Regions from separate parts of the Exiguobacterium sp. BMC-KP genome, predicted to be linked through region 2. Evidence: riboswitches for the same ligand, from Rfam matches in the RefSeq annotation. Region 2 holds a riboswitch; each other region holds the start of a gene.
The links. Region 2 has a riboswitch for S-adenosylmethionine ahead of ADM98_RS01905 (amino acid permease). Riboswitches for the same ligand answer to the same signal wherever they lie in the genome.
Positions count from the first base shown of each region.

Region 1: another riboswitch for S-adenosylmethionine. It lies ahead of msrA (peptide-methionine (S)-S-oxide reductase MsrA); the one in region 2 lies ahead of ADM98_RS01905 (amino acid permease).
Region 3: another riboswitch for S-adenosylmethionine. It lies ahead of ADM98_RS05400 (2,3-diketo-5-methylthiopentyl-1-phosphate enolase); the one in region 2 lies ahead of ADM98_RS01905 (amino acid permease).
Region 4: another riboswitch for S-adenosylmethionine. It lies ahead of ADM98_RS15630 (methionine ABC transporter ATP-binding protein); the one in region 2 lies ahead of ADM98_RS01905 (amino acid permease).

Region 1 covers NZ_LGIW01000014.1:265,879-269,731, reverse strand. Annotated here, with positions in the region: gene ADM98_RS05295 (C40 family peptidase) at 1-608, shown strand, start outside; gene ADM98_RS05290 (putative quinol monooxygenase) at 667-960, opposite strand; gene ADM98_RS05285 (M20 metallopeptidase family protein) at 1,038-2,216, shown strand; SAM riboswitch class I at 2,279-2,382, shown strand; gene msrA (peptide-methionine (S)-S-oxide reductase MsrA) at 2,478-3,008, shown strand; gene ADM98_RS05275 (winged helix-turn-helix domain-containing protein) at 3,247-3,843, shown strand.
Region 2 covers NZ_LGIW01000012.1:69,236-73,088, reverse strand. Annotated here, with positions in the region: gene mmuM (homocysteine S-methyltransferase) at 1-299, opposite strand, end outside; gene ADM98_RS01905 (amino acid permease) at 274-1,677, opposite strand; SAM riboswitch class I at 1,755-1,856, opposite strand; gene ADM98_RS01900 (ketopantoate reductase family protein) at 1,893-2,810, opposite strand; gene ADM98_RS01895 (GntR family transcriptional regulator) at 2,993-3,709, shown strand; gene gntK (gluconokinase) at 3,702-3,853, shown strand, end outside.
Region 3 covers NZ_LGIW01000014.1:286,047-289,899, forward strand. Annotated here, with positions in the region: gene ADM98_RS05390 (methylthioribulose 1-phosphate dehydratase) at 1-78, opposite strand, end outside; gene ADM98_RS05395 (2-hydroxy-3-keto-5-methylthiopentenyl-1-phosphate phosphatase) at 75-734, opposite strand; gene ADM98_RS05400 (2,3-diketo-5-methylthiopentyl-1-phosphate enolase) at 731-1,921, opposite strand; SAM riboswitch class I at 1,992-2,093, opposite strand; SAM riboswitch class I at 2,299-2,402, shown strand; gene mtnK (S-methyl-5-thioribose kinase) at 2,481-3,647, shown strand; gene mtnA (S-methyl-5-thioribose-1-phosphate isomerase) at 3,644-3,853, shown strand, end outside.
Region 4 covers NZ_LGIW01000015.1:1,908,797-1,912,649, reverse strand. Annotated here, with positions in the region: gene ADM98_RS15640 (MetQ/NlpA family ABC transporter substrate-binding protein) at 27-842, opposite strand; gene ADM98_RS15635 (methionine ABC transporter permease) at 870-1,535, opposite strand; gene ADM98_RS15630 (methionine ABC transporter ATP-binding protein) at 1,525-2,538, opposite strand; SAM riboswitch class I at 2,623-2,727, opposite strand; gene ADM98_RS15625 (aminotransferase class I/II-fold pyridoxal phosphate-dependent enzyme) at 2,790-3,853, opposite strand, start outside.

The DNA.
Region 1 (3,853 bases), on a different contig from region 2:
AAGCAATCAACCGAACGAAAATCTATACCATCAAACAGACGACTTCCTTCTTCGCAAGTCCGACAAGTCCAAAAGGCAGCGGTCTCGTTGAACAAGGCAAACGCGTTTATCCGCGTCACCGAGTCGGAAACTTCTACGTCATCCAGTCGGGCTGGACACCTGTTTATCTTCCGGTATCCGCTGTAACGATCACGTCCGATAAACGGGTCGTCAAAAAGAATAATACGCGTGGCGAAAAATTAATCCAAGCAGCCGTCCAACATATCGGTACACCTTATACATGGGGATCGCAAAATGCCGTGAACGGTGGCTTCGATTGTTCCGGTTTGATTCACTACGCGACAAATAAGGCTGGAAAATACGGTGGTCGGACGAACGTTCGTGGCTACTGGTACGGTGCGTTCTTTACAAACCAACGGACGAGCATCTCAAGCGGTAAACGCTCAGATATCGTCTTCTTCCAAAATACGTATACGAAAGGCCCATCGCATATCGGGATCATGCTCGATAGTGAACATTTCATCCACGCCGGCGGTTCACAGCTACAAATCAACTCGATTTATGAACCACGTTGGCAGGAGCACTTCCTCGGCTTTAAATCAATGTGAGACAAAAAAAGACGAATCCGTCGATTTCGGCGGGTTCGTCTCTTCTTATCGCAACACGTCAGAATGTCATCTCGACGTATTTCGTTACTTGTCGGTCCATCAAGTATAACTCGATTTGTTCGCGGTATGCTTTATAGTGGTCGGATGCGATATGTGCTTCGAGCGCCTCTTCGTCACGATACACTTCATACAACATGAATTGATGCTCATCCTCGATCGATTGATGCAAGGAATAGCGCAAGCATCCTTCTTCTTTTTGTGAGGCATGATAAACCGTTTGTAAAATCGGGAATACTTGATCCGCGAGTCCTGCTTTGATTGTAAGTACAGCGTTAACGACGATTTCTCCCATGTTTCATTATCCCCTTTCGTGATTACCTGTATCTGTACCCATTTTCACGAAAAGACACACGTCAAAGGAGCTTGAAGATGCAAACACAACTTTTTGAAGCACTTGAACAATTCGAACCAACGATGATCGCGTTACGCCGTGATTTCCACCGCCATCCGGAACTATCCTTCCAAGAAGTCCGCACACCAGAACGGATTGCTGCTTTTTACGCGGAACGTGGCATTCCTCATCAAACAGCCGTTGGAGGTCGCGGAGTCGTCGCGACGATCGAAGGCAAACAACCTGGTCCAACGATTGCTGTCCGCGCCGATTTTGATGCCTTACCACTCCAAGAAGAGACAACGCTTGCTTTCCGGTCGATCCATCCTGGTGTCATGCATGCTTGTGGACATGATGGTCATACGGCGATGGTGATGGCCCTTGCTGCTACACTCTATCCGTTACGCGATCAATTGCAAGGAACAATTCGAATCATTCACCAGCATGGGGAAGAGGTCTTTCCCGGTGGTGCGATTCAAATGATTGAAGGTGGCGTCCTCGAAGGGGTCGATGCAATTTTTGCGACACATCTTGAAAATGATTTACCTGTTGGCACGATTGGTTTTCGGGAAGGACATACGCTATGCGCCATCGACGAATTCGAAATCATCGTCCACGGTCAAGGTGGACATGCTCAAGCACCACATAAAACAAAAGATGCGCTTGTCGCCGGTGCACAGCTTGTCTGTAACTTACAACACCTCGTCAGCCGACGGGTCGATCCGTTTGAGCCTGCCGTTCTCGCAATCGGTTCTTTCCATGCAGGAACGGCACCAAACATCGTTACGGGTGAGGCACGCATCGTTGGGGAAATCCGAACGTTTAACGAGACACTGCGGCATCAGCTCCGACAAGAAGTCGATCTTGTCGCTAAAACGACTTGTGCTGGCATCGGTGCTTCGTATTCGATTGACTTCACGACGGGTTACCCCGCGCTCTGGAATCATCCGGATGAGACAAAACTCGTTCAGGAAGCTGCTGCTTTCTTGCCGAAAGCATCTGTTCGAGCACTCACACCGATGATGGCGGCGGACGACTTCGCACATTATCTAACGCATGTCCCGGGAAGTTACTTCTTTACCGGCTCCGGATATACGGATGGTCGCGTCAATTATCCACAACATCATCCGCAGTACGAAATCAACGAACAGGCGCTGCTGGTTGGTGCGAAAACACTCGGAGCGACCGTTTTACGTGCCTTAAAACCTAAGGATTGACTTTATTTCTTATGGAATGGTATCATCACAACAATGATAACGAATGACATCAACTTCATATACCCTTATCAAGAGTGGACCGAGAGATCTGGATCGATGACGTCCCAGCAACCTGCGCATAGCAAGGTGCTACGACCAGCAAAGCGAAAGCTTTGGTTGATAAAAAGCGGCGACTCCTTTTGCAACCAAGCGAAGGAGTCGTTTTCGTTTTTCTCGCTGTCAGACATACAATGGGAATTTCCCACGGAGAGGAAGAGACGGATGGAAAAAGCAACATTTGCAGGTGGATGTTTTTGGTGCATGGTGACACCATTTGAAGAATTACCAGGAATCGAGGGAATCGTATCAGGTTACATGGGCGGTCACGTCGATCATCCGACATACGAGCAAGTAAAAACAGGAACGACAGGACATCTCGAAGTCGTCCAAATCACGTTTGATCCAAGCCTATTCCCGTATGAGCGTTTACTTGAACTCTACTGGCCACAAACGGATCCGACGGATGCAGAAGGTCAATTCCAAGATCGCGGCACGCAGTACGCACCAGCAATCTTCTATCATACGGATGCGCAGCATGAAGCAGCAATCGCTTCTCGTGACGCTCTTGCCGCAAGCAATCGTTTTAAACAACCGATTGTAACGCGGATCGATGCCGCTTCTGAATTTTATCCAGCGGAAGAGTACCACCAAGACTTCCATAAGAAAAATCCAGAACACTACAAAAAAGATCGTGCCGCCTCTGGTCGTGATGCCTTCATCGAACAGGAATGGAAAGATACGACGACGGTTTAATCTAGCCTTGAACCATATAAAACAGCTGAACTGACTTCAAACATTTCGCTTATTCTCACATCTACTTTTGCAAGAGGTGAATGAGAATGAACGAGTATGTCAATGGAGTCAGTTTTTGTATGGAAACTAACAGCTCTTTCCTTTGTCGTTACCCTCACATAAATTTGTAATCGTTTACAAAAAGAAGTTTTTGATTTACGGTTAACAAAAGTTAACCGGTTAAAAAGGAGATGATTGGATGGAACAAAAAGCGATTCACATATTAGAGAACTATGAACAGTTGAAGGTAATCAGTGATCCGTTACGAACAAAAATCCTCATGTTTCTCGTCGAACAACCGCATACGGTGCATCAGTTGGCCCACTTGCTGACGTTATCGCGCGCAAAGGTCCTCTATCACGTGCGGGAACTTGAAAAGCATGACTTGATTCGCCTCGTTCGGACAGAAGAACAAGGTGGAAATCTACTGAAATACTATCAAGCGATTGCTCGAGGATACATTCCTGCTGATCATCTTCTGAACTTCGTCGAGACGAAAGAAGCGACCCGACAATCGTATCTTGAGGTACTAGACCGAGCAAAGACACGCGTCCTCACCGCTCCGACAACTGCTTTTTCTCCTGTGTCTTCAAACGTCGAAGACTGGATGAGCTTATCGCTCCAAAAAGAACTGACGATGTCTGAATCCGACTTTCAACGCTTTGCTACAAAGTATCGTGCTTTATTAGAAGAGTTCACACAATCCCCATCTGACGAAAAAGATCGAAAACACTTTTACATCATGACGACTGCTTTTTCGATTGAGGAACGATTGTTTGATCGCGACGACGTCTAATCTGGAGGTA
Region 2 (3,853 bases):
GCAAGAGTGACCGTTTGTCGGATCAGTTTCTCTGCTTCCTCGGTTGTGATGTGACGTTGCTTGAACCCTTCGATACTTGCTTGATAGCTTGAGGTGATCGCGACATCGGCACCTACTTCGAAGTAATCGTTATGGACACGCTCAATCTGTTCTGGTGCTTCGATCAAGAGACGCGCTGACCAGAGCGGATCGTTCAGGTCAAATCCCTTTTGTTCGAGTTCGGTCGCAAGCGCTCCATCTAAAATCAGGAAGGGAACTTTCTGTAATCGTTGGTCAACTGGATTTTTGATTCGGGACATCTTCAACACTCCGTTTCTGAGAAGAATTCGTGAACGCATAAACGACATAACAGATCACGATGAATGGAATACCGCAGTACAAAGCAATACGTTGTGTCGGATCAAATCCGATCCCAATTAGGGAAATCAAACAGACAACGAAGGCTGCAATCGGTACGAATGGAAACAGTGGTGTACGATAGACCAATTCGTCGACCGTATGCCCTTCGCGGAGGAATTGTTTCCGGAAGCGATATTGCGCAACGCTGATACTCATCCAGACGACGACGACAGCAAGTCCGGAAATCGAGACGAGCGCGATATAGACACTTCCTGCTGCATAGATGCTAGACAGCAAGGCAAGTCCTCCACCGAGCATGCTGAACAATACAGCTCGAAGTGGAACTCCGCTTGGCGTCACCTGGGCGAAGAAGCGCGGAATCATCCGTTCGTTCGCAAGCGACCAAAGCATCCGTGAGGCCGCGTAAAGTCCCGAGTTCGCTGCCGATAAGATCGCCGTCAAAATGACAAAGTTCATCACGTCTGCTGCGTAGGGAATACCGATCCGTTCAAATACGGCTACAAATGGACTTTCGAGTACGCCCTTTCCTTCCGTTGGCAACAAGACGGCTAATACGATGATCGTACCAACGAAAAAGAGAACCAATCGTAGAATCGTCGTCCGGATTGCAAGCGGAATCGTCCGTTTCGGATCGACTGCTTCACCCGCTGCTACACCAATTAATTCTGTGCCCGAGTAAGCAAAGTTCACTGCGAGCATCGTCATGAAGATGACGAAAGCGCCATTCGGGAACAATCCACCTTCGGTTAACGAAGAAAAGAATGGGGCTGGACTACCATCTTGCAGTGGAATGAAGCCGACGATGGCTCCTGCACCAAGTAAAATGAAAGCAATGATCGTTACGACCTTAATAGCGGAGAACCAAAATTCGACTTCAGCAAAGACACGGACCTTCAAAACGTTAATACCAAGGATCATCGTAGCGAATAATGCACTGAACACCCAGACAGGAACGGATGGGAACCAACGCTGCATCAAAATGCCTGCTGCCGTGAATTCTGAACCGAGGGCGACCGTCCACGTCAGCCAGTAGAGCCAAGCCACTGTATAACCTGTGCCGGGTCCGATATACTTTGTCGCGTATTTATGGAATGAACCAGTTTCCGGCATATGTACAGCCAGTTCACCGAGACTTAACATGACGAGATAAACGACGACGGCCCCAATTAAGTAAGACAGAATCGTTCCGACGCGCCCTGCTTGTTCCAATGTATAACCCGTACTTAAAAATAATCCTGTTCCAATAACACCACCTAACGACAGCATGATCAGATGACGTGATTCCATCTTTCGTCGAAAAGCCCCGCTCGTTTTCATGAATCCATTTCCTCCTCATTCCACCTATTTCAAACAAAAAACGCATCCTCACGGATGCGTCGGTCGACAATTCGGAAATCTTATCGATCGGGTGCAGCACCCGCAGGAATTAGCACAGTATCTTTCGACCTGTTGCTGAGGTTTCATAGGGCCAGTCCCTCCACCTCTCTGGATAAGTATGTAATTGTTCCTAACCATATCAGAATGCAGATAATTCAGTCAACATGCATTTCTTGATTTTTTTGATAGATTCCTAAATTTGACTCGATGAGTTGAAGATGACGTTGAGACATTGTTTTTAGTAAAGTAGTAAAAAAGTGATCAACTTCTACTCGTTGACCTTTTTCCATATCCCGCAACATCGACGATTTCATCTTATCTTCCATTGCATTCATTTGTTTCATCAGTACAGCTTCTACATCATCATTGAAGACCGCACCCTGTTCTTCCATTGCCTGTTTCGATTCCTTCATGACGTCTATGATCATCTGACGCCCGACAGGTTCTTGCCGAATCGGACCGATGGCAGAGCGAAATAGTGTCGTCACGCCAGCGAATGTCGAAATGAACAGATATTTTTGCCACATGTCATCCATGATGTGCGTTGAGTACGCCATCGGCGCCTTTGCTTTCGCAAAACGTGTTGCAATTTCCTCCAGACGAGCTGTTGGTTTACCGATCCGTGAACCAAATAACAGCCGGTGTGACGGACTTGTCTGTACAATACGCCCTTCTGTATCAAGCGTCGATTCAATGAAGCAAAGACCACCGAGCACTCGATCTTCTCCGAAGACTTCTGTTAACCGGCGAATATGTTGCATCCCGTTTAATAACGGAATGATATATGTATCCTCCGAAACGAATGGCGCAAGATCCTTCAATACGTCATCTAAGTGATAAGCCTTCGTCGAAAGCAAGACGACGTCGAATGTATGATCCGGTCGCATGTCGTGCGTCACTAACTGAGGCGTGATCGTGATATCACCGTGAGGACTAGTGATTTGCAGTCCTGTTTTTTGTAGCTGTTCATAACGTTTCGGACGAACGAGGAATGTCACCTGTTCACCTTTTTCAGCAAGACGACCTCCGAAATATCCTCCGACTGCCCCTGCACCTACGACTAAAATATGCATATGTACGATCTCCTCCTTATTTGTTCTACACGTCACTTACTTCTTCACCCTAACATATCGAAAACGATTTTCCTGATTCCTGCTTGAATCACTAAAATTTAAGTTAAGCGTTTGCATTTCAGAAAAAAACGTTTATACTAACTTGTATACAAGTATACTCACTTTAGAAATCAGGTGATTCCATGTCAGAACTGTTATATCCCTTGAAATGGTTATCAAAAGCTTCCGCTGGCGATCGTGTTGCATACGAGCTACGGATGCGCATCATTTCAGGAAGTATTGAAAGCGGTACCATTTTATCTGAAAACAAGTTAGCCTCTGACTTTTCCGTTAGTCGCTCACCCATCCGTGATGCGTTAAAGATCCTTGCATCCGAACAGTTGATTCGATTGGAACGGATGGGGGCGGTCGTCGTCGGTTTATCCGAGCGCGATATCCAGGAAATCTATGATGTCCGGCTGCTCATCGAGACGTTCGTCTTTGAGCGACTCGTCAAGATCGAACGATCGGAGCTCGTTCGTGAACTCAGCAAAATTCTCGAAATGATGAAGGTCGCTATTAAATATAAGGATGCCGATGAATTTTCATTCCAAGATGTGCTGTTTCACGAAACAATCATTCGCTCGATTGACCACGGGTATGTCAGTATGATTTGGCAAAACCTTAAACCGGTCATGGAAAGTTTCATCCTCCTATCGATGCGGGTACGATTCGAGGAAGACATCGAAGACTTCGAACGCATCCTCGCGAACCACGCCCTGTACATCGAAGCGATCGAGACAGGAGATCGTGAACGGATGGTCGCTTCCTTGCATCAGAACTTTGATGATGTCCAGGAAGTCGAAGATCTCTGGAAAACGCAACAAATGATGTCGAAAGGAGTCGATTCACATGACTGAATACATGTTAGGCGTCGATATCGGAACGACGAGCACGAAGGCGGTCTTATTTACGACAAAAGGAGAGGTCATCGGACAAACGAATGTCGGTTATCCACTCCATACGCCGAATCGTTCGACGGCAGAACAAGATCCGGAAGAAAT
Region 3 (3,853 bases), on a different contig from region 2:
CGTACCGGGGAACCAGTCGCGTGCCGCGAGCTCTTGTTTAACAGCTCGTAGTTCTTCATAACGTCGCATGAATGTCATGTCGTCACCTCCGCTCGTGCTAAATCATGAACGATATCGTGAAACGTCTCAAAAGGCGTATAGGAAATATCGTTTTCTTCACACAACGCGATCAGATAATCACGGGCATAGACACAATCCGCTTGTTTCGCGAGTTCGAAGTCCGTCACCGAGTCGCCGATGACGATGATGACGTCACCGTCTTTACGTAATGTACGGGCAACGGACGTTTTACAACAGCCACACCCGTTCGTGCAATGGGCATCGCAGGCGTTTGGCCAATCGATATGGACGAATGGACCACTGAAATCGGCGACGTTACAGTAAATCTGTTCTTGTTCAAGGAATGGCGCTAAGATCGGTTCGACGAAAAAGTCCATTCCACCACTGACGATTGAAAAATCGATTCCTTGACGACGACTGTACTGAAGTAACTCTGAGAAGCCGTCTCGAATCACGGCACGTTCTAACAAGAAATCAAGATAAGCTGTTTTACCGTCGGACGGTAAGAGCGCGAACATCTGCCCGACACCACTCTGAATCGATAACGTTCGGTCAAGCACACCGCGTTTCAACGGTTCGAAGGCATCAGCTGGTGCAAAGGCCTGCATGAGCGCGATGATATTATCCTGCGTCGTCACCGTACCGTCGAAATCACAAAGAATTCGTACAGTCATGACTTGATCCCCCAAGCGTCGAGGGCAATCCGTAGTTCTTCATGGCGAGATGCTGCCGTCGATAGGGATTCATTTGCGAGCGCTGCATCGAGTGCTTGACGGAAAGCAATGACACCAGCTGCTGCACCTTGCGGATGACCATGCACGCCACCGCCGGCGTTGATGACGGAATCGATCCCGAAGTCGCGAACGAGTTGGGCGACGAGTCCTGGGTGAATACCGGCTGAAGGTACTGGGAAGATCGCTTTCGTCTGACCGATGCGGGTCGCTTCGACCGCGATGCCACGGGCGACATCCTTCGGTAAAGCGACATTGCCGTAAGGTGACGGGAATAACGTCAAGTCTGCTCCGGCAGCGCGCGGTAGTGTACCAAGTAAGACAGGAGCTGCAACACCATGGTTCGGGCTCGCGATCAACGCGCCACTATATGCTGGGTGATTAAAAATCGGAACAGTAATCTCCGGATCACTTGCTAGTTCACGTAAGACGTCGAGTCCGTATGTGAAGGTATTCAGTAAGAAAGCGGTCGCTCCAGCATCAATCAATCGCTTAGCTTGATCCTTGAGCGTAAAGACGGGACCACTAAGTGTGATCGCATACAACGCACGTTTACCGGTCCGGTGGAAGTGAGCGTCGATGACCTCACGTCCGATGCGTGCCCGGTCAATCGTTGGTGTCAATGGGTTATCGTATAGAATCTCATCGTCTTTGACGAGATCGATTCCACCGGCAAGTTGTCCTTCGAGTTGATCGCGGAGGAACGATAGATCGCGTCCGATGACGCCTTTGAAAATACTCATCAACAAGGGACGATCTTCGACACCAATCAAGGAGCGGACCCCTTCGATGCCGAACTTCGCACCTGGAAAATCTGGTGTGAACGTATCGGGTAACAGCAATTCCGTTAACTTGATTTCACCGTCGAGTGAGAGTTTGCCGAAGACGGTCGTCAGAATCGCGGAAAAGTCACGCGACACGTTATGTTCTGGGTAACGAATCGTGATATATCCGTTACCGTCGCGCTCTTCGGTATGTACGACTTCCCCTTTGAACGAGGCAAGTTGTTGTTGTTCAAGATGATTCAGCTCCGTCCAAGAACCGACCGTCAAACCAAGCGCGAGTTGTTCAGCGCGTTGCTCGAGTCGATCACGGGCAGTCAATTGATAAGTAGCAGTAATATAAGCCATGTCTTTCCTCCTTCAACAAAAAAATGGTCCCTTGTCAGCGACAAGAGACCATGAATGATTCGAACGTGGACTCTTATCGGTCAGCTTAGTAGCTGCAAGAATTAGCACCGTGCCAAAAGGTCGGTTGCTGCGACATCGTAGGGCTTGTCCCTCCGTCTGCTCTTGATAAGAATTGGATGAAATTGTGAAATCTAATTGCAATTTTTACATGAGAGTCACGACTTGTCAAACTATTTTTAGAAAATTTATTTTTTTGAAAATACTCTTTCTATAGATGGCGTGAAAACAATGTCTGTTTCTCCTCGATTTTAGTTTGACAGCAGGGAAGTTGATTGCGTAAGATTCAAATCAATATCACACACGACAACTACATACGACTCTTATCGCGAGTTGGCAGAGGGAATTGGCCCGATGACGCCGCAGCAACCGACCACTAGGCACGGTGCTACATCCAACAGACGTTTCGTCTGAGAGATAAGAGGACGCAGTGACTTTCCTGCGCCTCTTTTCGATGACGAAAAGAGGCGCTTTTTCGTGTACCACATAGGGGGAAACTGACATGACATACAAAGCATTTACAGAACAGGACGCGATTGATCGTGTTCGGACACTCGGACTGATCGGAAACGGCCCTGTCGAAGCAGAAGAAATTGGTGACGGGAATCTTAACCTCGTCTTTCGGATTCGAGAAGGCGAACATCGGTTGATTTTAAAACAAGCATTACCGTACGCAAAGGTCGTTGGGGAAAGCTGGCCGCTATCGCTCGAGCGAGCGTGGATTGAGCAATCTGCACTCCGTGAATTCGCGCGACATGCCGTACCATTCGTACCACGTGTCTTTCATGCGAGTCATGAAGAAGCGTACACGGTCATGGAAGATCTTTCACATTTAACGATCGTTCGGAGCGGACTGCTTGCAGGTGAACAATATCCGTTGCTCGCAGAACATATCGGTTCCTATCTCGCCCGGACTTTATTCCATACATCGGACTTTGCACTTGGTCCAGTCGAAAAGAAACGCGTTGCCCGAACGTATTACAATCCAGACTTGTGCGACATCACAGAAAAACTGATCTTCACGGATCCGTTCCATGATGCGGAGACGAATGAGATTGAAGCCGGGCTTGAAGAAGAAGTAGCGCATCTTTGGGCAGACGACACACTCAAACGCGAAGTCGCGAAACTTGAAGCCCTTTTCATCACAAAAGGCGACGCTTTGTTGCACGGTGATCTACATACAGGAAGCATCTTCGCCTCGGCAACGGAAACGAAAGTCATCGATCCGGAATTTGCCTTTTATGGGCCATTCGGATTCGATGTCGGACAATTCATCGCCCATCTATTCTTTGCGGCATATCCGGATTACCCAGCACTTCGTGATGCGCGAATTCGAGACATCGATACGTTCTGGCTGACATTTGCTTCGACGTTCCGTGCCTTATGGGAACGGGAAGCGGTCGAACCGTTCCAGACATCGGGACTTGTTGATGATGTGCTGAGCACGATCTTGCAAGATGCACTTGGCTTTGCAGGGTGTGAATTGATTCGGCGGACGATTGGTCTTGCGCCAGTCGCTGATCTAGAATCAATCACTTCAACAACGGAACGTCTGGAGCAAAAACGTCACGCCCTCCGTTTAGGCTCCGCTTTAATCAAGCGCCGGACGGAATGCCGAACATTTGATGATTTACGAAACTTTGACGTAACGGAGGAGTTAAGCCGATGAGTACATTCGTCCAAAGTATTCGTTATGAAGACCGTGTCTTGACGATTCTCGATCAGACGCGTCTACCACAGGAAGAACACTATGAAGTGATCACCGACCTTGCGCAAGCGGTCGAGGCGATTAAACAACTACGCGTTCGGGGAGCACCTGCGATCAGTTTATTCGGTGGCTTTGTGCTCGTTCAGGAAGCGTACCGGCTCGAAACG
Region 4 (3,853 bases), on a different contig from region 2:
CTCTCTAACATCCGGATGTTTTTTGATTAGTTCGCCCATTCAGGCTTACTGAAGCCTTTGAATGATTTTTCGATGACTGTATTGAAAGCGTCCGATTCAACAGCGGCTTTCAAGTCTTTTGCGACTTGTGCGTCTGCATCTTTCGTTTGGACAGCAACAAGGTTACGGTACTGTTCGTCCATCGTCTCAAGCGCTAACGCATCGAGTAAGTCGAATTTCGCAGCAAGTGCGAAGTTCCCCGGAACAGCTGAGATATCGACACTCTCGATGGCGCGTGGTAGTTGCGCTGCCTCGAGTGGTTTAATGACGAGTTTTTTCGGATTCTTGACGATATCCTTTTCAGAAACCGTCAATGGATCAGTGTCCGGCTTTAGTTCAATCCAGCCTTGTTCCGCAAGTAAGTTCAACGCACGTGCTTGGTTCGTCGGATCGTTCGGCGTTGCGACTTCAGCGCCCGTCTTGACATCTTCGAGGGTCTTCACTGTCTTACTGTACAGTCCCATCGGTGCCGTCGGAACAGTGATCAAGCCTTTTAAGTCGAGGTTCTTTTCTTTAGAAAATGTCTTGAGATAGATCGAGTGTTGGAACAAGTTGGCGTCGATATTACCGCTACCGAGTGCGATGTTCGGTTGGATATAATCACTGAACTCGACGATTTCGACTTTGTAGCCTTTCTTTTCGAGTTGCGGCTGAATCGCTTGTTTGACCATGTCGCTATACGGACCGCTCGTCGCGCCAATCTTGATTGTCTTGTCTTTTTCGTCCGCACTGCTGTCTCCGCATCCTGCGAGGACTCCTGCACCGAGTAAGGCTGTGGCTAAAAAGGCATATCGTTTTTTCATGATTCCACTCTCCCTTTGTATGTATGATTAGCGTTTATCTGTTTTTCGCGCCAGTTGATTGCCAAGTGCTTGAATGCTTTGAACGATGACGATGAGGACAACGATCGTGACGATCATGATGACATTATCGTAGCGATAGTAACCGAATCGGATCGCGAGGTCACCGACACCTCCACCACCGACATTGCCAGCCATCGCCGAGAAGCCGATCAGGCTGATCGTTGTCAGGGTGATGCCTTGAATAATCCCTGGGAGTGCTTCCGGTAAGAGAACGCTGACGATGATCCGTAACGGTTTTGCGCCACAGGCTTCAGCGGCTTCGATCAAACCAGGTGGAATCTCACGCAGTGACGTTTCGACGAGTCGTGCGAGAAACGGAATTGCTGCGACACTGAGGCTGACGGACGCGGCCGTCGGACCAATCGTATTATCGAGTAACAGTTTCGTTAAAGGAATAAGGGCAACCAGCAAGATGATGAACGGCAATGACCGGACGATGTTGACGACGAAGTCAAGGACACGTCGGATAGCAACGTTTTGAAAGAACAGACCACGATCGGTGACGAACAAAATAATCCCGAGCGGAATCCCGACAACCAATGCGAATGTAAGAGAAATTCCGACCATCCATGCCGTCTCACCGAGTGCTTTCAGGAGCTCGGGTAACATCATTTGAATACGTTCAAGCCACATCCTGAATCACCTCGAGTGCATGAAGTTCAGTTGCGAGCCAGTCAAGGGCAGGGGCGATTTGGTCGGATGATCCCGTCAAACTGACGATCAGGACACCAAAGGCGACGTCTTGAATGTAGTCGACCTTCCCGTGCAAGATACTGACCGAGATATCGTAACGCCGAATGGCTTCTGATAGTGTACTCTCACCAGTTTTCTCACCTGTGAACTGTAAACGGATGATTTTTCCGGGTGTCGCTTGCAAGATGCGTTCCGGCAGTTCAATCTGTAGTGCCGTATCGACGTAATGTTGTGTGACCGGATGTTTGGCTTGACTGAACAAGTCATAGGTCGAAGCGACTTCGACGACTTCTCCTTGCGACATGACGGCGACGCGGTGGCAAATCTGTTTGACGACATCGATCTCATGGGTGATAAGAACGATCGTTAGACCGAGTCGTTCATTCAAATCTTTCAACAAATCCAAAATCTGCAGCGTCGTGACCGGGTCAAGGGCAGATGTCGCTTCGTCACATAACAGGACGGTCGGATTGTTCGCGAGTGCCCGGGCAATCCCGACGCGCTGTTTCTGCCCACCGCTCAGCTGACTCGGGAAATTCGTTTCAAATCCTTCGAGTCCGACAAGCGAAACGAGCTCACGAATCCGTTCTGGGAAATCGGCGCGTTTCACACCAGCTGACTTGAGTGCAAAAGCGATGTTATCCGCGACGTTACGTGATTGAATCAATTGGAAGTGTTGAAAGATCATTCCGGTCCGCAGTCGTAGTTGGCGCAAGTCCGCTTTAGACATCCCACCGAGCGAGACACCGTCGACCTTGATCGTTCCTTGTGTTGGATGCTCGAGTCCGTTGATCAGGCGAAGCAACGTACTCTTACCGGCACCGGATTCACCGATGATGCCGAAGATCTCTCCTTTTTGAATCGTCAAATCGACATCCCGTAATGCAAAAATCGGGGTCCGGTCTCGGACGAACCGTTTTGTAATGTGTTTGAATTCAATCATCCGCTCATCTCCTCATACAAAAAAAGTCGCTTTTTCCTAGTAGCAGAGCAACCAGAAAAAAGCGACGAAAGTGTAAGATTTCGTAACTTATCTCTCAGAATGAATCCATTCTGTAGGATGTGGCACCGTTCCTAATAGGTGGTTGCCGGACGTCGTTGGGCCTAATCCCTCGGTCGCTCTCGATAAGTAGTTATGCTGTTGGGATTTACTCTAACGGAAATGATTCCCATCTGTCAAATGTTTTTTCAGAATTATTCCGCAACAGGCGTCCGGAACAGGTTGAGCGTTCCGATTCGGTCAATGGCTTCCTCCAACCGTTCGACATCAGCAATCAAGCTAATTCGGACATAACCTTCTCCGTATTCACCGAAGAACGATCCCGGGGTTACGGCAACGTGCGCTTCGTCAAGCAGGTGATCGGTGAAGCTTTGGGATGTGTATCCTTCAGGCACCGGAAGCCAAACGAAGAATGAACCGCCTGGACGTGGTCCACTCCATCCAATTTCATCGAGTTTTGCGAACAACGCATCGCGGCGAGTTTCATACAGATTACTTAACTCGCGGACGCATGTCTGTTCGCTCGTTAAGGCAACGGTCGCCGCATGTTGAATCGGTGTGAATGCACTGACGTAGAGATGTTCTTGGTACGTCTCGATGCTTGAGATGACAGACGGATTTCCGATTGCGAAGGCAATCCGGAAGCCGGACATATTAAAGCGTTTTGAGAGCGAAAATAGCTCGATGCCGACGTCTTTTGCGCCTTCTGTTTGCAAGAAACTTCGGGTCGGACCATCGAAGCTGATACCGCCGTATGCTAAGTCATGGACGACACAAATATCGTTCGCATCCGCGAAAGCGACCGTTTGTTCGAAGGCTTCCGCTGTTGCCGTGGCGCCAGTTGGATTACTCGGATAGTTGAGGAACAACATCCGGGCACGCTCAACGTCTGTCGTATCGAGCAAATCATAATCCGGTAAGAAGTCGTTTTTCTCAAGCAACGGTAAGGTGATCGGGTATGCACCGGCAAGTGCAGCACCAGACAGGTAATCCGGGTATCCGGGATCCGGAACGATGACACCTTCCCCAGGGTTAACGATCGTTTGCGGTAAGGCGACGATTCCTGCCTTACTACCGAGAAGAATCGCGACTTCCGTTGCCGGATCGATCGTGACACCAAATTCGCTTGCGTAAAATCGCGCGACAGCTTGTTTTAGAAAATCATGTCCACGAAACGGTGGATATTGAAGGTTCGTTGGCTCATCGATCGCCTGTTTCAAAGCGTCGAGAATATGTACGGGCGTCGTTTGATCGGGTG